3 regions of the Ramlibacter sp. AN1015 genome follow, and region 3 is predicted to be linked to each of the others. Evidence: predicted binding sites of a transcription regulator. Region 3 holds the regulator's gene; each other region holds the start of a gene.
What was found. Region 3 encodes LexA, which represses DNA repair genes until DNA is damaged. Its sites were predicted from a motif close to ACTGTATNNNNATACAGT; they were not measured.
Positions count from the first base shown of each region.

Region 1: the regulator LexA is predicted to act here: its motif matches at 2,538-2,555, upstream of recA (recombinase RecA).
Region 2: the regulator LexA is predicted to act here: its motif matches at 3,220-3,237, upstream of imuA (translesion DNA synthesis-associated protein ImuA).

Region 1 covers NZ_JBBJUM010000005.1:165,046-172,423, reverse strand. Annotated here, with positions in the region: gene argC (N-acetyl-gamma-glutamyl-phosphate reductase) at 1-745, shown strand, start outside; gene recX (recombination regulator RecX) at 895-1,377, opposite strand; gene recA (recombinase RecA) at 1,386-2,474, opposite strand; gene WG922_RS10120 (MarR family winged helix-turn-helix transcriptional regulator) at 2,619-3,098, shown strand; gene WG922_RS10115 (response regulator transcription factor) at 3,144-3,818, shown strand; gene WG922_RS10110 (sensor histidine kinase) at 3,830-5,278, shown strand; gene WG922_RS10105 (glutathione S-transferase family protein) at 5,366-6,028, opposite strand; gene WG922_RS10100 (SPOR domain-containing protein) at 6,054-6,731, opposite strand; gene WG922_RS10095 (biotin--[acetyl-CoA-carboxylase] ligase) at 6,747-7,378, opposite strand, start outside.
Region 2 covers NZ_JBBJUM010000003.1:82,084-89,461, forward strand. Annotated here, with positions in the region: gene WG922_RS05665 (error-prone DNA polymerase) at 1-861, opposite strand, end outside; gene WG922_RS05670 (DNA polymerase Y family protein) at 854-2,479, opposite strand; gene imuA (translesion DNA synthesis-associated protein ImuA) at 2,448-3,176, opposite strand; gene WG922_RS05680 (DNA-3-methyladenine glycosylase) at 3,309-3,944, shown strand; gene WG922_RS05685 (hypothetical protein) at 4,074-6,353, shown strand; gene WG922_RS05690 (acyl-CoA dehydrogenase) at 6,530-7,378, opposite strand, start outside.
Region 3 covers NZ_JBBJUM010000016.1:49,461-56,838, reverse strand. Annotated here, with positions in the region: gene WG922_RS19740 (hypothetical protein) at 1-1,842, shown strand, start outside; gene WG922_RS19735 (D-2-hydroxyacid dehydrogenase family protein) at 2,211-3,218, opposite strand; gene WG922_RS19730 (DUF1993 domain-containing protein) at 3,315-3,827, shown strand; gene WG922_RS19725 (hypothetical protein) at 3,943-4,077, opposite strand; gene lexA (transcriptional repressor LexA) at 4,760-5,434, opposite strand; gene WG922_RS19715 (asparaginase) at 5,558-6,508, shown strand; gene WG922_RS19710 (hypothetical protein) at 6,519-6,938, shown strand; gene WG922_RS19705 (DUF6152 family protein) at 6,962-7,378, shown strand, end outside.

The DNA of each region.
Region 1 (7,378 bases), on a different contig from region 3:
CGACGCAGCGCGCGAATCGGCCGCCATGGTCGATGCGATCGAGCGGGCCCGGGGCACCGGTCCCCGGATCATCGACGCATCGACCGCGCACCGCACGGCAGAGGGCTGGGTGTACGGATTTCCCGAGCTCGCGCCCGGCCAGCGCGATGCAGTGGCGGCGGCCCGGCGCGTGAGCAATCCGGGCTGCTACGCCACCGGTGCCATTGCCCTGGTGCGACCGCTGATCGATGCCGGCTTGATCCCCCCCGACTGGCCGCTGCACCTGCCCTCGGTCAGCGGTTATTCCGGCGGCGGGCGCTCCATGATCGAGGACTACGAAGCCGGCCGGGCGCCTGCTTTTGAGCTCTACGCCCTTGGACTGAAGCACAAGCACCTGCCGGAAATCATGCGCTACACCGGCCTTACCCGCCGGCCGATCTTCATTCCTTCGGTGGGCAATTTCCGCCAGGGCATGCTGGTGCAGTTGCCCCTGCACCTGGACCTGCTGCCCGGCAAGCCGTCGGCCCAGGACCTGCACGAGGCGCTGGCACGCCACTATGCAGGCAGCGAGTGGGTGTCGGTCCAGGCTGCCACCGAGTCGGGCAAGCTTGATCCGATGGCACTGAACGACAGCAACCGCATGGTCCTGCGCGTGTTCCACAACATGGATCACCAGCACGCGGTGCTAGTAGCGCAGCTGGACAACCTGGGCAAGGGCGCCAGCGGCGCGGCCGTGCAGAACCTGAAGCTGATGCTGGGTCTCTGAGAACGGGCGGGGGTTCGAAGCAAGCTGCGTAGCGCAGCATCGCGCGAGTTGGGTGGCTTCGTGGCTTCGTGGCTTCGTGGCTTCGTGCGGCGCGCGCTTCGAGGCTTCGTGGGGTTCGCACCCGGTCACGTTCCGTGGGCCTGCGCCCCCTACGCCAGCCCCTCCTCGCCCTCATCGAAGTCGTCCTCCGAAGCGCCGCCGGCCAGCACCTGCCTTATCACCTCGCCCGCGAAGCCGCGCGCAGCCAGAAAGCGCGCATGGCGGGCGCGCTGCGCCGCGTCCTGCGGCGGTGCACCGAACCTGCGCTGCCACACGGCACGTGCACGCGCGAGCTCGGTCGCGCGCAGCTGATGCACCGCATGCGCCACCAGCTCGCTGTCCAGGCCCTTGGCCTGCAGCTCCTGCCGGATCCGTGCCGCGCCCAGCCGGCCCGCCCGTCGGTGCACCACCGATTCGGCGACCCGCGTCTCGTTGATGAAACCCTTCGCCTGCAAATCGTCCAGCACCTCGCGCAGCTCGCCGGGTTCGGTTTCGCGCGCGGCCAGCTTGCGTTCGAGTTCGAGGCGGGAATGCTCGCGCATCGAGAGCAGGCGCAGGGCCCGCCCTTTCAGCGACAGCGGCGCCTGCACCATGGCACCTCTCAGTCGGCGCTGCCTGCACCCTCGGCAGGCGGCAGCAGCGGGATGCCCAGGGATTCGCGAACCTTGTTCTCGATTTCGTAGGCGAGCTCGGGGTTCTCGCGCAGGAACTCGCGCGCGTTGTCCCTGCCCTGGCCGATCTTCTCGCCCTGGTACGCATACCAGGCGCCCGACTTCTCGAGGATGCGGGCGGTCACGCCCATGTCGATGATTTCGCCCTCGCGGCTGATGCCTTCGCCGAACAGGATGTCAAACTCGGCCGTCTTGAACGGGGGAGACACCTTGTTCTTGACCACCTTGACCTTGGTTTCGTTGCCGATGGCCTCTTCGCCCTTCTTGATGGTGCCGGTGCGACGGATGTCCAGGCGCACGGAGGCGTAGAACTTCAGCGCGTTGCCGCCGGTGGTGGTCTCGGGGCTGCCGAACATCACGCCGATCTTCATGCGGATCTGGTTGATGAAGATGACCATGCAGTTGGTCTTCTTGATGGTGGCGGTGAGCTTGCGCAGTGCCTGGCTCATCAGCCGGGCCTGCAGGCCGGGCAGCGAGTCGCCCATCTCGCCTTCGATCTCGGCCTTGGGCACCAGGGCGGCCACGGAGTCGATCACGATCAGGTCCACGGCACCCGAGCGCACCAGGCTATCGACGATTTCAAGCGCCTGCTCGCCGGTGTCGGGCTGGCTGATCAGCAGGCTGGGCAGGTTCACCCCGAGCTTGTTGGCGTACTGCACGTCCAGCGCGTGCTCGGCGTCCACGAAGGCGCAGGTGCCGCCCTGGCGCTGCATCTCGGCGATGACCTGCAGGGTCAGCGTGGTCTTGCCGGACGATTCGGGCCCGTAGATCTCGACCACGCGTCCGCGCGGCAGGCCCCCGACGCCCAGCGCGATGTCCAGACCGAGCGATCCGGTGGAGACGACCTGGATGTCCTCGATCTTCTCGCCTTCGCCGAGCCGCATGATGGTGCCCTTGCCGAACTGCTTCTCGATCTGGGCCAGCGCAGCTTGCAGAGCCTTGGACTTCTCGGTGTCTGCGGGATTGGCGGCGTTGGCGTTGGCCGGCGCGATCTTGCTGCCCTTGACTTGTGCATCCATGGGGAAATTCTCCTTGTGAATCAAATGCTTGCGGTGGCGGCATCCGATGCCCGCCGGATGCGCGCTGGATGCTTGACCAGTACTGTAAAGGCCTGTGAAAGCAGAACTTCCAGTTTTTTGGTCAGTTTGCCTTACGATTTGGAGATGCACGACACCCCCGACGACGGCTGGCGCCGGTCCCATCTCGGACGGCTCCTGGGGCATGCCAGCCGGCGCTTCGACGACCGGGTGCTGCACCTGATGGCGCATGACGCCGACGCGCCGCTTGCGCTCTCACGGCTGGCGGCCCGTGGACAGATCGGCGCAGCCCACATCCACATCACGCGGCACCTGGCGCTGCAGGGTTCCCGCCTCACCGAACTCGCCGCGGTGGCCGGCATGACCAAGCAGGCCATGGGCGATCTCGTCACCCAGTGCGAAGCCTGGGGGCTGGTGCTGCGCGAGCCCGACCCGGCCGATGCGCGGGCGCGCCTGGTGCGTTTCACCCCCGATGGTCTCGCCTGGCTGCAGGCTTTCCGCGCCGCGGTCGATCAGGCCGAAGCCGAGTTCCGCGCCGAGGTCGGCGAAGCGGTGGCGACGGTGGTCACCATGGGCCTGGAGGCCTGGGCTGGCCCGGCCGCCTAGAATTTCCCTGCAGCCACGCGCCAGACGCGGCTCTTGGAGACAAGCATGCGCATTCTCATCGCGGAAGACGACCAGGTGCTCGCCGATGCCCTGCTGCGCAGCCTGCGGGCCGCGGGAGCGGCTGCAGACCAGATCTCCAGCGGCAGCGAAGCCGACGCGGCGCTCCTGACCAACAACGAGTTCGATCTCCTGATCCTCGACCTCGACTTGCCGCGGCTGCATGGCCTGGAAGTGCTGCGGCGCCTGCGGGCGCGTGGCTCGACGATCCCGGTCCTGATCCTCACCGCGGCCGACAGCGTCGAAGAGCGCGTGAAGGGGCTGGACCTCGGCGCCGACGACTACATGGCCAAGCCCTTTTCGCTTCAGGAGCTCGAAGCGCGCGTGCGCGCCCTCACGCGGCGCGGCATGGGCGGCACCAGCAGCACCATCCGCCACGGGCCGCTGGTGTACGACCAGACCGGCCGGGTGGCCACCATCGAAGGCCGCACGCTCGAGCTGTCGGCGCGCGAGCTGGGGCTGCTCGAAGTGCTGCTGCAGCGCGCCGGCCGCCTGGTCAGCAAGGACCAACTGGTCGAGCGGCTGTGCGAATGGGGCGAGGAGGTGAGCAACAACGCCATCGAGGTGTATATCCACCGCCTGCGCAAGAAGATCGAGAAGGGTCCGATCCGCATCGCCACGGTGCGCGGCCTCGGCTACTGCCTCGAAAAGATCCCCGGCTGAACGCCATGGCGGTGCGCCTCTTCCAGCGCGAGCAGCGGTCGCTGTTCGGCGAGATCCTCGACTGGATGCTCACGCCGCTGCTGCTGCTGTGGCCGATCAGCCTGGCCCTGACCTGGGTGGTCGCCCAGAGCATCGCGGGCAAGCCCTTCGATCGAGCTCTGGAACACAGCGTGCAGGTGCTCGCGCAGCGGGTGCGCACCCACGACCGGCAATCGACCACGCCTCTGGCTACCGCAGGCGACGTCCTGCTGCGCACGGACGACAGCGACCAGGTCTGGCACCAGGTGCTCGGTCCGGGCCGCACGCTCCTGAGCGGAGACCGCGACCTGCCTGCCCCGCAGCGCGAGCAGCCGGCCGTGTTCGGCGAGGTGCTGCTGCGCGACGACCACATGCGCGATGAGTCGGTGCGCGTGGCCTACACCTGGCTGCTGCTGCAAAGCGGGGAGTCCGTTCTGGTGCAGGTCGCAGAAACGCGCGGCAAGCGCTCGGTGCTGGCCACCGAGATCATCAAGGGCGTCATGCTGCCGCAGTTCATCATCCTGCCGCTGGCCGTGCTGCTGGTCTGGCTGGCGCTGGTGCGGGGCATCAAGCCGCTGTCGCAGCTCGAGGAGCGCATCCGCGCCCGCAGTCCTGACGACCTGTCGCCGCTGGACGAGAAGGCGGTGCCGCAGGAGGTGGCACCCCTGGTGTCCTCGGTCAACGACCTGCTGACGCGCCTGAAGGACTCCATCGCCACCCAGAAGCGCTTTCTGGCGGGCGCCGCCCACCAGCTCAAGACGCCCTTGGCGGGGCTGCGCATGCAGGCCGACCTGGCGCAGCGCGAGGACACCAACGCCGAGGCCCTGAAGCAGTCCCTCAAGCAGATCGGCCGCGCCAGCATGCGGGCCACCCACACGGTCAACCAGCTGCTGGCGCTGGCGCGCGCGGAAGCGAGCGGCCAGTCGATGGCCGTGCAAACCTGCGACCTGGCCGAGCTCACGCGCAACGCGGTGCAGGAGTGCCTGCCCCGTGCGCTGGAGCGGCGCATCGATCTCGGCTACGACGGGCCAGGTCCGGGCGCAACCGGCGTGCGGCTGCAGGGGAACCCGACCCTGATCAAGGAAATCATCGCCAACCTGCTGGACAACGCCCTCAACTACACGCCGTCGAGCGCAGCCCAACCCGGGGTGATCACCGCGCGGGTGGTCCCCTACCCTGCGGCCGGGATGGTGCTGCTGCAGGTCGAGGACAGCGGCCCCGGCATTGCCGAGGCCGATCGGGAGCTGGTGTTCCAGCCGTTCTACCGCGTGCTCGGCTCCAATGTCGATGGCTCGGGCCTGGGCCTGTCCATCGTGCGCGAGATCGCGCGCCAGCACGGCGCCGAGATCCGCATCGATGAAGCGCGTCCGGGCGCCTCACCACCGGGCACGCGCATCAGCGTGCGCTTCCCTTTGCGAGAAGCCGCTCTGCTGCCCGCCTGAGCGCCGCCGAAGACCACAGCCAAAGACGGGCTTCGGCGCGAGGCAGGTGGCGACCGCCCGCCACGCCGAGCTGCGCGTCGGCCCGCCTCAGGCCGCCGCGCGGTACAGGTTCAGCTGGAGCCGCTCGCGCTCGATCACGCGCGCCACCGCCGGCAGCTGCGCGAGCTTCTGTGCCTGTGCCCAGAGCGTCGGCAGGCTGGTCGGATCGATGCCGGCGATGCCGCCCCAGCGCAGCACCGTGAGGGCATAGGCGTCGAGCGGCCCGACGCGCTCGCCTGCCAGCCACGGTTGCCCCTGCACGACCGCGGTCGAAGCGAAAGCCTCCAGCTCCTGCAGCAGCGTGCGATAGCTTGCGACCGCGAACTGCTTCACGGCCGCCTGCGCCTGCGGGTCCGAGGTGAACTTCTCGGGCATGAAGACATGCGTGAAGGTCGGGTGAACGGTGTTGTTCACCCACGCGAGCCGCTCCATCACCCGCGCGCGGGCCAGGGCGTCGGTCGGCAGGAAGCCTTGCTCGGGAAAGCGGTCGTGCAGGTAGCCCACGATCGCAACGATCTGCGTGATCACCGCGTCGCCATCGACCAGCACCGGAACCTGTCCGCGCGGGTTGATCGCGCGGTAGGCCTCGCCGTGCTGCTCGCCCTTGTGCAGCTTCACCATCACCGGCTCGAAGCTCGCGCCGGCGAGTTCGAGCAGCACGTGCGGCACGAAGGAACAGGCGCCCGGGGCGAAATACAACTTCATCGTCATCTTCTGGTCTCCAAGGAAGTAAACATCAACCGCAGGGCCGCAGCGCGTGGCCCGCCAACGCCGCGCGCAGCGGCTCGATGCGGCCCTGCAGCGCAGCGTCGGCCGCCAGCAGACGCAAGGCCGGCCCGCTGCGTCCCGCGCGCTCCTGCACGACGGTAGCGGTGCGCACCCCCCGCAGCGCCAGCGCTTCCAGCCGCTCGCGCGCCTCGGCTTCGCTCGCAAAGCCGCCGAGCGAGAGCCCCGGCTCGAGTGCCGCACTTGCCAGCGCCTCGAACGGAACGCCGCGCTGGCGCAACTCGGCGCGTTTGCGTTGCAGGTGTTCGACGCTCGCATAGCGCCCCATGTAGACGATCCAGCGCGGCGGCTCCGTCGCGTCCTCCAGCTGCCAGCTGCCGGCGGGCCAGTGCACCAGCAGCTCGCCCAAACGGACGGCGGTGTCCGCATCGAGGACGTCCGATGCGAGGCAGCTCACCGTGGCCGCGGGGGCTGCGGAGTGGGCGACGCGCAAGGGCCCCGCCGCCGTGGCGCTGCCGACGCCTTCGCGGCGCGGCACGACCTGCAGCAGCTCGGGCCGGAGCTGGCGCTCCAGGCGTTGCGGCTCGGATTGCGGCGTCGGTCCGGCGCCCCAGGCGCGCAAGAGGCCCTGAGCCCAGGCGAACCAGGCCACATTGGCCAGAAGCAGCAAGAGGACCACGACGCGCATGTGAGAAGGCCGGAATCAGGCCGCCGGCGCGGGGCGCACGCTCACTTCGGAACTGGTGACGGAGATCATGCCCGCCGCAGTATGCACCAGCAGGGCGCCCTGTCCGGTCACCCCGCAGGCCGTGCCCACCGTGCCGTCGCTGAGCACCACCGGGCGGCCGCGCAGCAGGTCGCGCGTTGCGAAACGCGCGGCAAACGCGTCGAATCCTGCCCTCTCGAACTCCAGCAGCGCCTGCAGCAGCGCCGGGCCGACGCGCGCGAGGACGGCTCCAGCGTCTGCATCGGGCCAGAGCTCGCGCAGTGCCGCCGCTGCGGTGGACAGTCCCTGCGCGGAGCGCGCAGCGATGTTGATGCCGACGCCGATCACGGCATGGCGGCGCAGGGCGCCGCCGCCGGAGGCCGTGGCCGTCTCGACCAGGATGCCGCCCAGCTTGCGCCCACCGATCCACAAATCGTTCGGCCACTTCAATTCGACGGCCGCGTGCAGCGCCTCGGCCACCGCCACGCCTGCCGCCAGGGACAGGCCCGACCAGTCCTGCGGCGCAAGCGGCAACCCGAGCGAGCAGGTGAGCGAGTCGCCCACCGCGCTTTGCCAGCTGCGCCCCAGACGGCCGCGGCCGGCCGTCTGCTGCTCGGCCACCAGCAGGA
Region 2 (7,378 bases), on a different contig from region 3:
CTCGGGCGGATGCAGCTGCGCGAGACGGGCGCGATAGCGCAGATAGCGCTGGGCGTTGGGCTGCAGCGCGAAGCCGCACTCGGCCACCGGCCGGCCCTCGCGCACGGCGGTGATCACGTCGTGCAGCCGCTTGCGCGAGCGCCGGTGCATCAGCACCCCGCCCGTGGCCACCAGCGGCACGCCGCAGGCCGCCCCGGCCTGGCGCAGCAGTGCGAGCCAGAGCGCGTCGCCGAGCTCGCCACTCAGGCGCACGCCCAGCCAGAGGCGCTCGCCCAGGTGCTCGCGGGCGCGCCGCAACTGCTCGGTGAGGCGGTGCAGGTCGAAGGCCTGCGGCGCATCGCGATCGGGCACCCAGAGGCGCTCGCATCCGGCCAGCAGGCGCCAGTCGCTCGCGTCCCAGTCGACCGCGTAGTCGCCCTTGGGGGCCTGGCGCCGCGCGGCGCTGATGAACTCGCACAGGTCGCCCCAGCCGAAAGCGTTGCGCGCGAGCGCCACCACGGTGCCGCCGGGCAGCCGGAACTCGCTGCCGAACAGCAGGCGGAACGGCCGCACGCGCGGGCGGGCGGAGTCTTCGGACTGCAGGCGAGCGGCTTCCTTGAGGTGATCGCGCAGCGCCACGTGGGCCTGCACCACGCCGGCCACCGAACACTCGTCGGTGAGGGCCAGCGCCTCGTAGCCCAGGTTGTAGGCGCGCTGCACCAGCTCGTGCGGATGCGAGGCGCCGCGCTGGAAGCTGAAGTTGCTGATGCAGTGCAGCTCGGCATAGGCGGGCAGCGGGTCCGCGCCCGGGGCCAGCACCGGCGGGATGTCGTCTTCGCTCGCGTCCTCGGGCTCGAGGGGCGGCAGCTGGCGCTCAGGCATAGAGCCCCTGCAGGTACCAGCGCGGCGCAACGCCGGGAGCGCCGTGCTCGCAGTAGATCCAGAGCAGGCCCGCCCGCTCGCTGCGGGCGATGCAGTAGTCGCGCACCACCGCCCCGCCCTCCTCCCACCAGCCGGTCTCGATCCGCTGGCGTTGCGTGAGCAGGCGCAGCGGCCCCTCGTACCAGGGCCGTTCGCCGCGCACTTCGAGCCGCAGCGGCTGCGGCAGCAGCCAGGGCGGATAGAGGCTGCGCGGGCAAGCCGTTTCATCCTTCGCGCCGTCCTGCGCAGGCGAGCCGGAGCCCGGGAGCGACGCAGGAAGCCCTGCCTTCCCGGCGGTGCGCTCCCCGCCGCGCGCCTCGCCCACCCGCAGCCGGGAGGCCACGCGCGCCCGGCCGGCCGCCTTGCCCGGTGCCAGCAACGCGGGCAGGTGCCGCACCGCGGGCTCCCAGCACTGCATGCGCTCGGGCCGCCAGTCGGCCCGCGGCAGCGGCACCAGCACCCGGTCTTCGCCCAGGCGGGCCGACAGCCGCTCCACCAGCTGGTGCAGGCGCTCGCCGGTGACGTTGTCCTCGGGCAGGAAGCTGCGGCTGGCGTCTGACCAGGGCGCGGTCTCCAGGGTGCGCAGGCGCAGGTGGTTGGCGGGTGCGGCCAGCCGGGCGCGGGCCAGCTGCTCGCCGACCAGGCGGCGCAGGTGCGCCATCTCCTGCGCCGCCTCGGCCGTGCGCACCACCAGCCGCTCGTGCGGCGGCAGCGCGACGCCGTCCAGGCGCTTGAGGTCCAGCGTCCACTCCAGCTCCAGCCCCAGCACGCCCCGGTGGCGCGCCCGCAGCCACAGCTGCAGCTGGGCCAGCAGGCGCTGGGCGGTCCACATCAGCTCGGGCGCGCTGCTGGCCAGCGCGGGCAGCTCGAGCCGCAGGTCGAACACCTCGGGCAGCTGCAGCCAGGCGTGGCGGGCAGGCCGCTCACCCCAGGCGACGTCCAGCGCCTCCAGCAGGGCCGCACCGAAACGCCGCGCCACCGGGCCGCGCGGCAAGGCGCGCAGCGCCCCCCAGCTGCGGCAGCCGGTGCGCTCGAGCAGCGGCGCGTGCGGCGCGGCCGCCGACAGCAGGGGCAGGGGCAGGTCGTGCGGCACCCGCGGCGGCGGCGCGGCGCCCGCCACCTTCAGCCGCAACAGGGCCAGGGCCACGAGGCAACTGGGGCCCTCGGACCAGGGAACGGCGTACAGGGCCGGGGGCTGCTCAAGAGATGCCGATACAGGCACATGGAACGCAGGTGCGGTTGGTACGGAGGCAGACGCGGATGCAGCTGCGGATGACGCGGATACATCCGCCGCAGTCGCCGCAGGCGCCGCAGCCGCCGCAGGCGACGCAGGCGACGCGAGCCGCGCAGGCCGCCCGGGCTCTCCCGGCTGTGCGGGCTGGACCAGCCCCTCGGGCAGGGCTTCGGGCGACAGCAGCTGGTGCAGCAGTGCCTCGCGCCCGCCGAACAGGCGCTCGCTGGCCGAGACTTCCAGCAGCCAGGCTTCTTCGAGCCGGGTGACCCGCGGCGTGAACCGCAGGCAGTGCCAGCCCCAGGCCGCCACGTCTTCATGCGGCACTTGCAGCGCGATCCAGTGCATGGAGCTCCTTGCGTGGGGGGGCCGGCTGCGGATCGGGGGCCCGCCGCGCCTGCAGCAAGGCGGCGAGCAGCGCGTGCAGAGGCGGCAGCAGCACGGGCGAGACCAGGGGCGGGCCGCGCCGCTTGAGCACGTGCACCTTGAGCGCCTCGCCCGATTCCAGCAGCAGGCGCAGCCGCGCCGGCGAGTTCTGCTGGCGCGCGGCCTCGGGACGCAGGACGAACAGCAGGCGCCGGTGCTGCTGGGCGGCCAGGTGCAGCCGGCGCAGATCGGACGCCTGCGCCTGCGGCAGCCAGGCCAGCACGGCCGCCGCCTCGGCGCAGCGCAGGGCCTGCTCGCTGGCCCAGAGCCGGGCCGCGGGCTTGTCGGCCCGCACCCACAGCAGGCGCTGCGCAGGCAGCCCCTGCGCCTGCAGGCTGGGCGCGAACACCGGGTGCGGCGGCGCCACCAGCACCACCGGCCCGCCCTGCCCCTGCACCGCACGGGCCAGCGCCGGCACCAGCAAGCGCCACACGTGCTGCTGCGGCCGCGCCTGCAGCAGCTCCACCAGCTGCCCCACCGGCCAGCCGCCGCCGGGCAGCACGGCGTCGAGCGCAGGCAGGCCGGTGGACAGGGTCTGCTCCTCGCGCGCAGCCAGCTGATCGACCCGCCAGACGTGCTCGGGCAACTCGAAATCGGAAGGGGACGATGGAGACAGAATGGCGGACACGGGGTGCAGCGGCAAAGCCGGGAAGACGAAAACAACTGTCTGTTTATACAGTTATTCGCCATCCAGGAAAGCCGGTTTGACCCTGCCCTGCGCTCAAGCTTGCGACTTGTCCGCCTTTTTCACATGCCTCAACCGTCGTCCCCGCTGTCGTCCCTGCTGTCTTCCCCGCCCCGCCCGATCCAGCCTGAGGATTTCGCCGCAGACGCCTGGGAGATCGCCCGCCGGCTCATCGGCGCGACCTTCCTGGTGGACGGCGTGGGCGGGGTGATCGTGGAGACCGAGGCCTACGACCAGGGCGACCCGGCCTCGCACACGTTCACCGGCCCCAGCCCGCGCAACGCCGCCATGTTCGGCCCGCCGGCCCGCGCCTACGTCTACCGCTCCTACGGCATCCACTGGTGCCTGAACTTCGTCTGCCGGGAACAGGGCCATGGCGCGGGGGTGCTGATCCGCGCCATCGAGCCGACGCAGGGGCTGGAGCGCATGCGCGAGCGGCGCGGGCTGGAGGACCCCCGATTGCTGTGCTCGGGCCCGGGGCGGGTCGGCCAGGCACTGGGCATCACGCACGGCATGAACGGCTGGCGCCTGGACGAGCCGCCATTCGCACTGTCATGGGGGCCGCCGGACGTGCCCGTGGCCACGGGGCCGCGCATCGGGATCTCCAAGGCCGTGGACGTGCCCTGGCGCTTCGGCTGGGCGGGCTCGAAGTTCCTGAGCCGGGCGATGCAGCTGCCGGCCAGGGCGGCGAAGGCGTTCTGAGCCTCTCGTCGCGGCCAGCCGTGGAGCGCGCGAGGTCCGCACAAGGGGAGGCGTGAACACCAAAGGCTACATTTCCTCTCTGGATCCGATTCCACACCGGCCCCGAGCCTCACAGGAGAGAGAAATCGCATGCACCCGTCCAACCGCCTGTCCAGCCGGCCCGGCACCCCGCCCTCTTCTTCGGCCCCCTCGCCCCACGCGTCGGCCGTCGCCGCGGACCCCAAGGCGCAGGCCATCGACGACGCCAAGACAGCTCCCCGCTCCCGCGCCTCGCTCCAGCAATTGCGGATCGATACAGCGCTCTATACGTACGGCCGCTACCGCTGCGGCGCCACACCTCGGGCCGACCTGCTCCTGACGCAGCAGATGCGCGACGCGACGCTTCCGGCTCTCGAGCGGACCCTGCAACCGGACCTGCGCCCGGCACTGCGCGATCGCAAGGCCGAGAGCGTGCGCCCGCCACGCATATCGAGCCTCCCCGGCTCCTTCGCTGCCACGGTCGCCACATCCTTCGCCTCCTTCGCCTCCTTCGCATCGTTCAAGGCAGGCGCGAACAAGAGCTGCGCCGAACTGTTCGGCCTGCCGGACGCTGCTTTCACGGCAGCGTTCCGCCGGCACATTGCCCAGCGGGTGGGTCCGCCAGGCGCGGTCGATGAGAAGCGTTTCGCCCGGGGTGTGGCTCTGCTGGCGGAGCTGGCCACGCAGACCTGCCCGCCGACCCTCGGAGCGGACGAGTTCCGTGAACGCATCCACGCGACAGCGGGACTGGTGATGCGGTGGCTCGGGGGACCGCGCCTCACCGCTTCACGCCTGGACCAGATCCTCGGAGTGATCTGCGAGCGCGCCGCGCCGGAGCTGACCCCGGCCTTGGTGAAAGCGCTCAGCCAGAGTGCACAGCTCGAGGCAGGTGCGCCGAACCGGTGGTTCTGCGAGCGTTTCCTGTCCCTGCCCGCGTGGACGCACGAACCCGGCTGGAAGGCAGCGGCCCTCACGCTGGTGCTGCGCAGCTGGCTGGAACGCAGCGCGATGCAGGACGTCCGGGGGGCCTGCCACATGGCGCCCGGCAACCTGATCGCCGAATTCGCGGTCTGCTGCGCCTGGTGGCCGGCGCAGCCCCTCGCCTCACTCGCCGGTGCCATCGGCCGGGCGGTGCTGGCCGAAGGTGGTCCCCGCACCATGCAGCTGCTGGAGCAACTGCTGCACGCCTCCAATCCGCAGGCCTGGAGCATCGCCGTCATGCGGGGGCTGAGCGCGGCCGCCGACAGCGACGACGCCATCGATTTCCTCTATCAGTTCCTGCTGCGGCTGAATCTGCCCAAGGGGCTGCAGACGCGGCGCCCGCACCTGGGGATCGCGCTCGCATCGGCCGTACCTCGCAGAGGCGACGTCGCGGGTGGCGAGCCGACGCGAGGTTCGCGCGTTCTGCGCGAGTGGCATGGCGGGGCTGGTGACGCCGTCGCGGACACTGCCGTGTCGTACGGACGCGAGCAGCTGCGCTGGTGCCTGCAGTTGGTCGTAGAGAACGGGCGTGACCTCGCGCGCCTCGTCAAGGACACAGGGACACTCGACTGGATGGCCGCGCGAGGGCCTGCAGCCCACCTCCGGCTGCAGCCTGAAATGGCTGCTCCCGTAGCCAGCTGCCTGGCCGCCGCCCATGCGGCGCGGCTGGCGGCCGGAGCGACCCTGCCGGACGACCTGCCGCAGCGGCTGCAACAGGCAGGACTGCCTCCCAGGAAACTCGCGGAGACGATCGCGGACGTCGCTCTGCTGTGTGGTCACGAGGTCTCCGGCGCGTGGCTGGCCAGTGCGCACGAGGCGCTCACGGCGGACCAGCCCGCCGCGCAGGCGCTTGCCGCACTGGAGCTGCTCGCTGCGAAATTGCGCGCCGGGCTCTCGCCCGTGATCGCAGCCGCCATGGACCGCGCCCGCTCGACAGAGGCATGCCTGCTGCTGCGGCCGCACATCCCGACGCTGCAGGCGCAGCTGCAGCGCCTCACGGCGAGCGAGACCTTGCGGTCGGCCAGCCAGGCGTGGCAGAAGCTGCTGGACGACGTCATCGAGGCCAGCGAGCGGATCGTCGTCCTGCACGCGCCCCGCGATTCGCGCAGCTCCCAGGCGCCGGCGCGGGCCGACGCGAAGACCGGCCCGGGACACGGCGAGGCGAAACCGGCTGCAGGCGCGCAGAAGCGGGCGGCGATCGTCGGCGCGCGCGGACGGTCGCTGGCCGAACTGCGCCCGCAGATCAGCGCCCATGCCGCCGAGATGGAGGCCATCAGGCAGGCGCAGGCACACGCGCGAGCGTGGGAAGTGCAGCCACCGGCCTGCGGCCCCGAAGGGTCGAAGAATGGCGAAGCGTCGAGCGAAGCGCCGCCTCACCGAAGCGGCGCGGCGGACGGGCCCCTGGGGTGATGCGGCGTTCGCACGGCGCGTGGACTCGTGTTCCGTGCCTGCTGCCACGGAGCGGACAGACCCTCGGGTGAGGCGACGCTTGCAAGGCACATGCAAGCGCGTTCAGGGGCCGGCTGCCGGAGCCGGTTCCCGTGCGGCTGCGTCGCAAGGGCGCCGGACAGAGCCGGCGCCGGCGCTCAGAACGCCGCGATGCCCGTCTGCGCGCGCCCGAGGATCAGCGCGTGGATGTCGTGCGTGCCCTCATAGGTGTTCACCACCTCGAGGTTGACCAGGTGGCGCGCCACGCCGAACTCGTCGCTGATGCCGTTGCCGCCCATCATGTCGCGGGCCAGGCGCGCGATGTCGAGCGCCTTGCCGCAGGAGTTGCGCTTCATGATGGAGGTGATCTCCACGGCGGCCGTGCCCTCGTCCTTCATGCGCCCCAGGCGCAGGCAGCCTTGCAGCCCCAGCGTGATCTCGGTCTGCATGTCGGCCAGCTTTTTTTGCACCAGCTGGTTGGCGGCGAGCGGCTTGCCGAACTGCTTGCGATCGAGCACGTATTGGCGGGCGCGGTGCCAGCAGTCCTCGGCCGCGCCCAGGGCGCCCCACGCGATGCCGTAGCGGGCCGAGTTGAGGCAGGTGAACGGACCCTTGAGGCCGCGCACTTCGGGGAAGGCGTTCTCGTCGGGGCAGAACACCTCGTCCATCACGATCTCGCCGGTGACCGAGGCGCGCAGGCCCACCTTGCCGTGGATCTTGGGCGCCGAAAGCCCCTTCCAGCCCTTCTCCAGCACGAAGCCGCGGATGGCGCCTTCATCGTCCTTGGCCCACACGACGAACACGTCGGAGAAAGGCGAGTTGGAGATCCACATCTTGCTGCCGGTGAGCTTGTAGCCGCCATCGACCTTGCGCGCGCGGGTGACCATGCTGCCGGGGTCCGAACCGTGGTTGGGCTCGGTCAGGCCGAAGCAGCCGATGTACTCGCCCGTCGCGAGCTTGGGCAGGTACTTTTCCTTGGTGGCTTCGTTGCCGAACTCGTTGATCGG
Region 3 (7,378 bases):
GTGCTGCCTGCGAGCACCTCGCTTCCGCTCACGCAGGCGCCGGCCGTTGCGGCGCCCGAGGCTCCCACGGCCGCCGCGCCATCGGCACCCACTGCGTCGGCTCCCGTCGGAGCGTCGCTGCGGCCACGGGCCGCACCGGCTACGCCGCCCGCGGCGCGCGCCACCCCTGCAGCCCCAAGGCCGACGCCGGCCGTTCGCGCAGCTGCCGAGGTCCGGCCGCCTGCGTCTTCGTCATCCACGCGTCCCGTGGCTCCCGCCCCGAAGCCCGCGCCCAAGCAGCCCGTGGTTGAGCGGCCTCGGCTCAAGCTGGACGCGGCCGAGGTGCGCACCGGGCCAGCCGCGGCTGCGGCGCCGGCGGCCAAACCTGCTGCGGGGGTGCCGCAAGCGGCTGCAACGCAGGCGCCTGCCGCAGCTTCGTCCGCGCCCGCTGCACCCGGTGCGGGCGTCGCCCCCGGTGCCGCTCAGGCGGACGACCTGCTGCAGAGCGCTCAACGCATGCTCACGCTCGAGGCGGACATGAAGGCGATGCGCGAAGGCATGGCCAAGAACGAGGCCTTGATGCGCGAACTGCGCAGCCGACTGGACGAAGCCGAGAGCGAGCGCTATGCCAACGGCCTGGTCTATGCGCTGGCCGCCCTGCTGGCGGCTTCGGGGGCTCTGGCCGGCCTGTTCTGGCACCGCAGCCGCAAGGCCACGCTGGCCCAGGCGAGCTGGTGGGGCGATCGCGCGACCGAGGGCGAGCCCGAACTGCACGAAGAGGCCGATCCGCCGGCAAGCGCGATCGCCGACGTGGTTCCTGCTGCCGCGCCGGTCGTGGCGGCCATGCCGGCTTCTGCAGTCGTCGATTCGCGCCCGGCGCCCCTGACCTCCTTCGCCACGACAGCTGCGGCGCCAGCGTCGCCCCGCGAGGAGCCGAACACGGCCGCGAGCGACGTCCAGCACATCGACCTGCCGCTGGTCGATGTGCCACTTGTCGATCTGGAACCGACCGTTCGAAGCGGCGTGCGGGCGACCGCGTCCGTGCACGACGACGCCGGCACCGACGACCTGCAGCTCACCGATGTCGGCGTGAGCCTGGAGGCGCTCAGCGACCTGCAGCAAGAGGCCGACTTCTTCAGCTCCCTGGGCGAGTACGACCGCGCCATCGAGGTGCTGCGAGCCCATATCGATGCGCAGCCACAGGGCAGCGCCGTGGCCTGGCTCGAGTTGCTCGACCTGTACCACCGGCTGGGCCGCGAGCACGACTACGAGCAACTGCGTCGCGATTTCGAATGGATGTTCAACGCGCAGGCGCCCAGCTACCACGGGTATCCCGAGGAGCAGGCCGGGCTTGCCGCGTATCCGGCCAAGCTCGCGCAGGTGCAGGCGCTGTGGGGGACGCCCGGGGTGCTGGACATCATCGGTGACGCCGTGACGCGCCCGACTTTCAACGACAGCGGCGAGGTGGTGGGTGTCGAGACGCTGCGCGACCTGCTCATGCTGCATGGCGTCGCCAGCGATCTGTTGGGCGCGCAGCGCGATGCCCGTCCGTCGCTCGCCGATCTGCCGGAAGCTGCTGCGGTGGGGTCGGCGGCGGGCGCTTCCGTATCGGAGTTCGCGCCGCTGTCGCTGGACGCGCTGCAGGTCGAGCCGCATCCGTCGGACGAGTGGAAAAAGCTGGCTCCATCGAACTCGCGGCCAGCCGGGCTCGACGTGAACCTCGATGACGCCGCAGACGCGCCTTCCGCATCTTCGCCTTCAACAACAGGGTCGCCCGCGCGCGGAACCGGCGCAGGCGAGCTGGGCAACCTGCTCGATTTCGATCTCGACCCGAACACGGCGTTCAAGCTTCCCAAGCGCTGAGGAGGTCGACTGCCGCGCCTGCCGGGCGCGGCGGCTTCAGCCTCTCGTTCGTCGTTCAGCCCTCGATGAACGCACGCGGACGTTCTCGGCGGCCCCAGGGGCTTCTGGTCGGCATCGACTACGGGGGCTTGCAGGACGCATAAGCGTTTGGCAGGGCGCGGCCGATCGGCTGGAGCGGGGCCGGGCGGGTAGAAACGCGTCGATGTTCGCGGACCAGCCACCAGAGGCCGATTCGCCGCCGATCGGCACCGACCATTACCAGAGGCCGATTCGCCGCCGATCGGCACCGACCATTACATCGCTAAGCAGTGGACACGCTAGTCACGAAACGCGTGCCGCAGCACGCCGGCTACTTCGGCGTTGCGACCTCAGCGCCGCACCTGCAGTGCCGCCGGATTGACTACGTTGCTCGGCGCGCCTTCGATGAAGTTGATGACGTTGTCGAAAGCCTGGCCGAAGTACATCTCGTAGCTCTCCTGCTCGACGTAGCCGATGTGGGGGGTGCAGATACAGTTCTCCAGCCGCAGCAAGGCATGGCCTTGCAGGATCGGCTCGCTTTCGAACACATCGACTGCCGCCATGCCGGGGCGGCCGCGGTTGAGGGCGGCGATGAGTGCGTCGCTCTCGAGCAGTTCGGCGCGCGAGGTGTTCACGAACAGTGCCGTTGGCTTCATGCGTCCCAGGTCCTCGAGGCGCACGATCCCCTCGGTCTGCTCGCTCAGGCGCAGATGCACGCTCAGCACATCGCTGTGCGCGAACAGGTCTTCGCGGCTCGGCGCGACCTCGTAGCCGTCGTCGAGCGCCCGTTGCCGCGATGCTTCACTGCCCCAGACCGCCACATGCATGCCGAAGGCGCGGCCATAGCCTGCGACGAGCTGGCCAATGCGGCCATAGCCCCAGACGCCCAGCACCTTGCCCCGCAGCACCATCCCGAGCCCGAAGTTCGCCGGCATCGATCCCGACTTCATCCCCGACTGCTGCCACGCGCCGTGCTTCAGGTTGCCGATGTACTGCGGCAGGCGACGCATGGCTGCCATGACCAGCGCCCAGGTGAGTTCGGCCGCCGCCACCGGCGAGCCGCCGCCGTCGGCCACGACAATGCCGCGCTCGGTGCAGGCCTGCACATCGACATGGGGACCGATGCGGCCGGTCTGGGCGATCATCTTCAGGCGTGGGAGCTTCTCCACGAGCTGCCGGCTGATGTACGTGCGTTCGCGGATGAGGACGATCACGTCGGCGTCCCGCAGACGCACCGCGAGTTGCCCGATGCCCTTGACGGTATTGGTGTACACCTTGGCGGGATAGGGCTCGAGCTTGGCGGCGCATTGCAGCTTGCGCACCGCATCCTGGTAGTCGTCGAGGATGACAATGTTCATGGCCGGATTGTGCCTTCGCGTCGCCCTGCGTCCGCCGAATCTCACCGCATCGCAGCCGCTGTAGCATCGCGGCTTCCACTGCCTACGAGGAGTTCCATGAGCATTTCCATGTCGTCCGCCAGCTTGCCCGTCTTCAAGGTGATGCTTGGCAACCTCAAGCACTTTCTAGAGAAGGCGCAGGCTTTCGCGCAAGCCCGCAAGTGCGATCCCGCGGCGCTCACGCAGTATCGGCTGGCACCGGACATGCTTCCGTTCACAAGGCAAGTGCTCATCGCATGCGACGCCGCCCGATTGGGCGTCTCCCGCATCTCGGGGGTGGAGACGCCCAAGTTCGAGGACACCGAAACCACGTTCGACGAGCTGAAGGCGCGCATCGACAAGACCCTGTCGTGGCTGGCCAGCGTGCCGCCCGACAAGCTCGATGGGACCGAGGACAAGGAGGTGACCTTTCCGGTGGGGCGCGACGCCACCCGAACGATGAAGGCCGAGGCCTACCTGAAGCACTGGGTGCTGCCCAATTTCTACTTCCACGTCACGACTGCCTACGCGATCCTGCGGCACAACGGCGTCGATCTCGGAAAGGCCGATTACCTGAGCGGGGCTCGCTGACCGCGACGCCCCGGAGCTCCGAACTCGCGGGGCTCCCGCGCGCCGGCGTGTCCGCCGTCGCCCGCGGGCTGGCACAGGGGTGCCAGGCTTTTACGCGCCGCTCCTGGAGCGGGTATCAGCCCACAGCAGCTTCGAGCGCTACGAGCCGGTCGAGCTCGGCGCAGACGTCTGCCAGGCGACCAGAAATGACGATGCGGCCGATGGCGCTGCTGCCGGCTTGGGCACTGCGCGCTTCATCGATGCGCACCACCCGTACTTTGCTCGGGGGCACCTGCACCTGTGGGGAGCGAATGGGTCCGCTCCAGCGGCGCAGGCTGCGCCCGCCCGCCCCTGGGCCGGACCGCGCCTGACCAGCGGTACGAGAGCGTCCGCTGGCCGCGTCCGGGCAGGCGCGCTGCACCGTATCCCGGGCGGGAAGGTGGTCGCACTCCGGAAGCGCGGCGCGAGCAATGCTTTGCCCGACACCTTCAACAGTCCGTTCGCCGCTGCTTCTCGCCGCACCTGGAGCAGCAATCGAGTCGTTGCCGTGAGCAGTGCCTCGGGCGGCACGGTGGTCGGTACCGTGACCGGTACCGGTGATCGTCCCACCATGAGCAGAGCCGCAGGTCGCGTCGCAGGCTCCGTCGTTGGCCGATCCGTGAGCAGTACGTCGAGCACCATCGTGATCCGCACCGGCAGATGGTGCGCCGGAGAGCCATTCGACGGCGCTGTGTACCGGGCCGAACAGTGTGGCGATGAGAGGAAGAGCGAGTGCCATGTGGGTTCCTTGAGCTACAGGTTGTTCACAGGCAGGATTCCAAAGTTGCGACGCAGCCCAGGGTGATGGCACTACAGCCATACGCCCGCCACCTGGGGCTGGTCGAGACAGAAAGATTGGGCCGCCCTGCGCACACCCGGATTCAGGAGTGCGGGAGGACCGTGGGGCAGTACCCCTACATCAGCATGGTGTTGCGTATGAGCCCGACTGCCAGTCCTTCGATTTCGAAGGGTTCACCGGGCTCTACCACGATGGTCGGGTAGTCGGGGTTCTCGGCGTGCAACTCGATCAGGTGCTTGTTGCGGCGGAAGCGCTTCACCGTCACGTCGTCTCCAAGGCGGGCGACGATGATCTGGCCGTTCTTCGCGTCCTTGGTGGACTGCACGGCGAGAAGGTCGCCGTCCATGATGCCGGCGTCGCGCATGGACATGCCGCGCACCTTCAGGAGGTAGTCGGGGCGGCGCTGGAAGAGGCTGCTCTCGACGTAGTAGGTTTGATCGACGTGCTCTTGCGCGAGGATGGGGGAGCCGGCAGCGACGCGGCCCACGAGCGGCAATGCGAGCTGCGCGAGGCCTTGCAGCGGCAAGGTGAACTGGCGGATGCGGGATTCGTGGATGGAGCGCAGCGCGTCGTCTTTGAGGCGGATGCCGCGTGAGGTGCCGCTCACGAGCTCGATGACGCCTTTGCGCGCGAGGGCCTGCAGGTGCTCCTCGGCGGCGTTGGCCGAGCGAAAGCCCAGTTCGGCCGCAATCTCGGCGCGCGTGGGGGGCGCGCCCGTGCGGGTGATGGCGCCCTGGATCAGGTCCAGAATCTGTTGCTGGCGGGGCGTGAGCTTGGGGCTGTCCGACATGAACGGGATCTCCTGCGGCTGCTGACTCGTCTTGGCTGGTTACCTGGAGCGATCGGAGCGGTGTCGCACACTGTCTCGGCATCCAGTAACTGTATTTTTGACCAGTTTGTCCGGGAAGTGCAAGTGCGGGTTGAAAAAATCGTGGTGCTGGGCACCGGGGGAACAATCGCGGGGACGGCCGCATCGGTACAGGACCATCTCGGTTACGCGGCCGCGCAGCGAGGCATTGATGACCTCGTTGCAGGGATAGCAGGCCTGCATGCGCAGGAGCTGGAGCTGGAGCAGGTCGCGCAGATCGACAGCAAGGACATCGACGAGCGAATCTGGAGCTTGCTGATCGATCGATGCGCCCACTGGCTCTCCAAGCCGCAGGTGCGCGGCGTGGTGGTCACCCACGGAACGGACACGCTCGAGGAAACGGCGTTCCTGCTCCAGCGGGTGCTCGCTCCCGACAAGCCGGTCGTCCTCACCTGCGCGATGCGGCCCGCCACCGCGCTGATGGCCGACGGTCCGCAGAACCTGCTGGATGCAGTGACCGCGGCGCGAACGGCGGGCGTCCGCGGAGTGCTCGTGGTGTGCGCGGGCAAGGTGCATGAGGCGCTGCACGTCCGCAAGCGCCATACCTATGCGCTCGACGCCTTCGATTCCGGAGAACGCGGGCCGGTGGCGGTCGTCGAAGACGGAGCGCTGCGCCCCTTGAGCGGCTGGTCCGACGGGGGGCAGGGCGCCGACGACGCACTGCGCAAGCGGCTCGCCCGCGTGCAGCCCTGGCCGTGGGTGGAGATCGTGACCAGCCACGCCGGTGCACGCGCGGGCGCGGTGGATGCGCTGGTGGCGCAGGGCGTACGGGGGCTGGTGGTGGCGGGCACGGGCAACGGTACCGTTCACCACGCGCTGCTCGACGCCTTGCTGCGTGCACAGGACGCGGGCGTGCGGGTGGTACGTGCGACCCGCTGCGCGCAGGGGCGGGTATTGCCGCACCAAGGGGACGTCTTGCCGCACGCGGCAGTGCCTTCGCCCGTCAAGGCGCGCATCGATCTGCAACTGGCCCTGCTGGCGCAGGGCGAGGCCTGAGCAGCCGCCGATGTTCTCTGTCCTGCAGAGTCACCCATGGGCCTATCCGGCACTGGAGGTCGTACATATCGTCGGCATCGGTTTGCTGTTCGGCAACCTCGTCCTGCTCGAGCTACGGGTGTTCGGGCGAGGTGCCGCCTTGCCGCCGCAGGCCTTGGCACGCCTCAGCCTGGGCATTGCGGGCACCGGCTTCACCATCGCCGCTGCATCGGGCTTGCTGATGTTCGCCAGCCAGCCCGCGGAGCTTTTGGGAAATCGCGCGTTCACGCTCAAGATGCTGTTGCTGCTGGCGGCAGCGGGCAATGCGGCGCTGTTTCATGGCCGAGGCTCGCTGGCGCGTCTGGATGGCCTCGCACGCACCCTGATGGTGGTGTCTACTCTGATCTGGCTCGCGGTGATTGCTTGCGGCCGCTGGATTGCCTACGTGTGAACCGCTGAAGAAGGAGTGTTCCGATGCTACGTCGCAGTTTCGTTTGGGCCGGGCTTGCAGCGCCCGCCGTGGCGCTCGCCCACCATGGCTGGAGCCGCTTCGACCAGGACCGCCCGATCTGGTTGGAAGGGCGTGTTGCGCAGGTGAAGTGGCAGAACCCCCATGCCGAACTCGTGCTGGAGGTGCCGCAGGACCTGCGCGTGCCCGCGGACCTCGCGTCGCGCAGCTTGCCGGCGCAGTCCGCCCCTATCGATGGCAAGGCGTTGCTGTCACGGGCAGTCATCCCGACCCGCAAGGACAGCCGCTGGGAGGTGGAACTCGCGCCCCTCACGCGGATGCGCGCCTGGAAAGTCGAAGAGATCAAGCCCGGCACCCGGGTCGGCGTGCTGGGGTTCACCTTCCAGCAGGAGCAGGGCGAGCCGGTGCTGCGCGCCGAATAC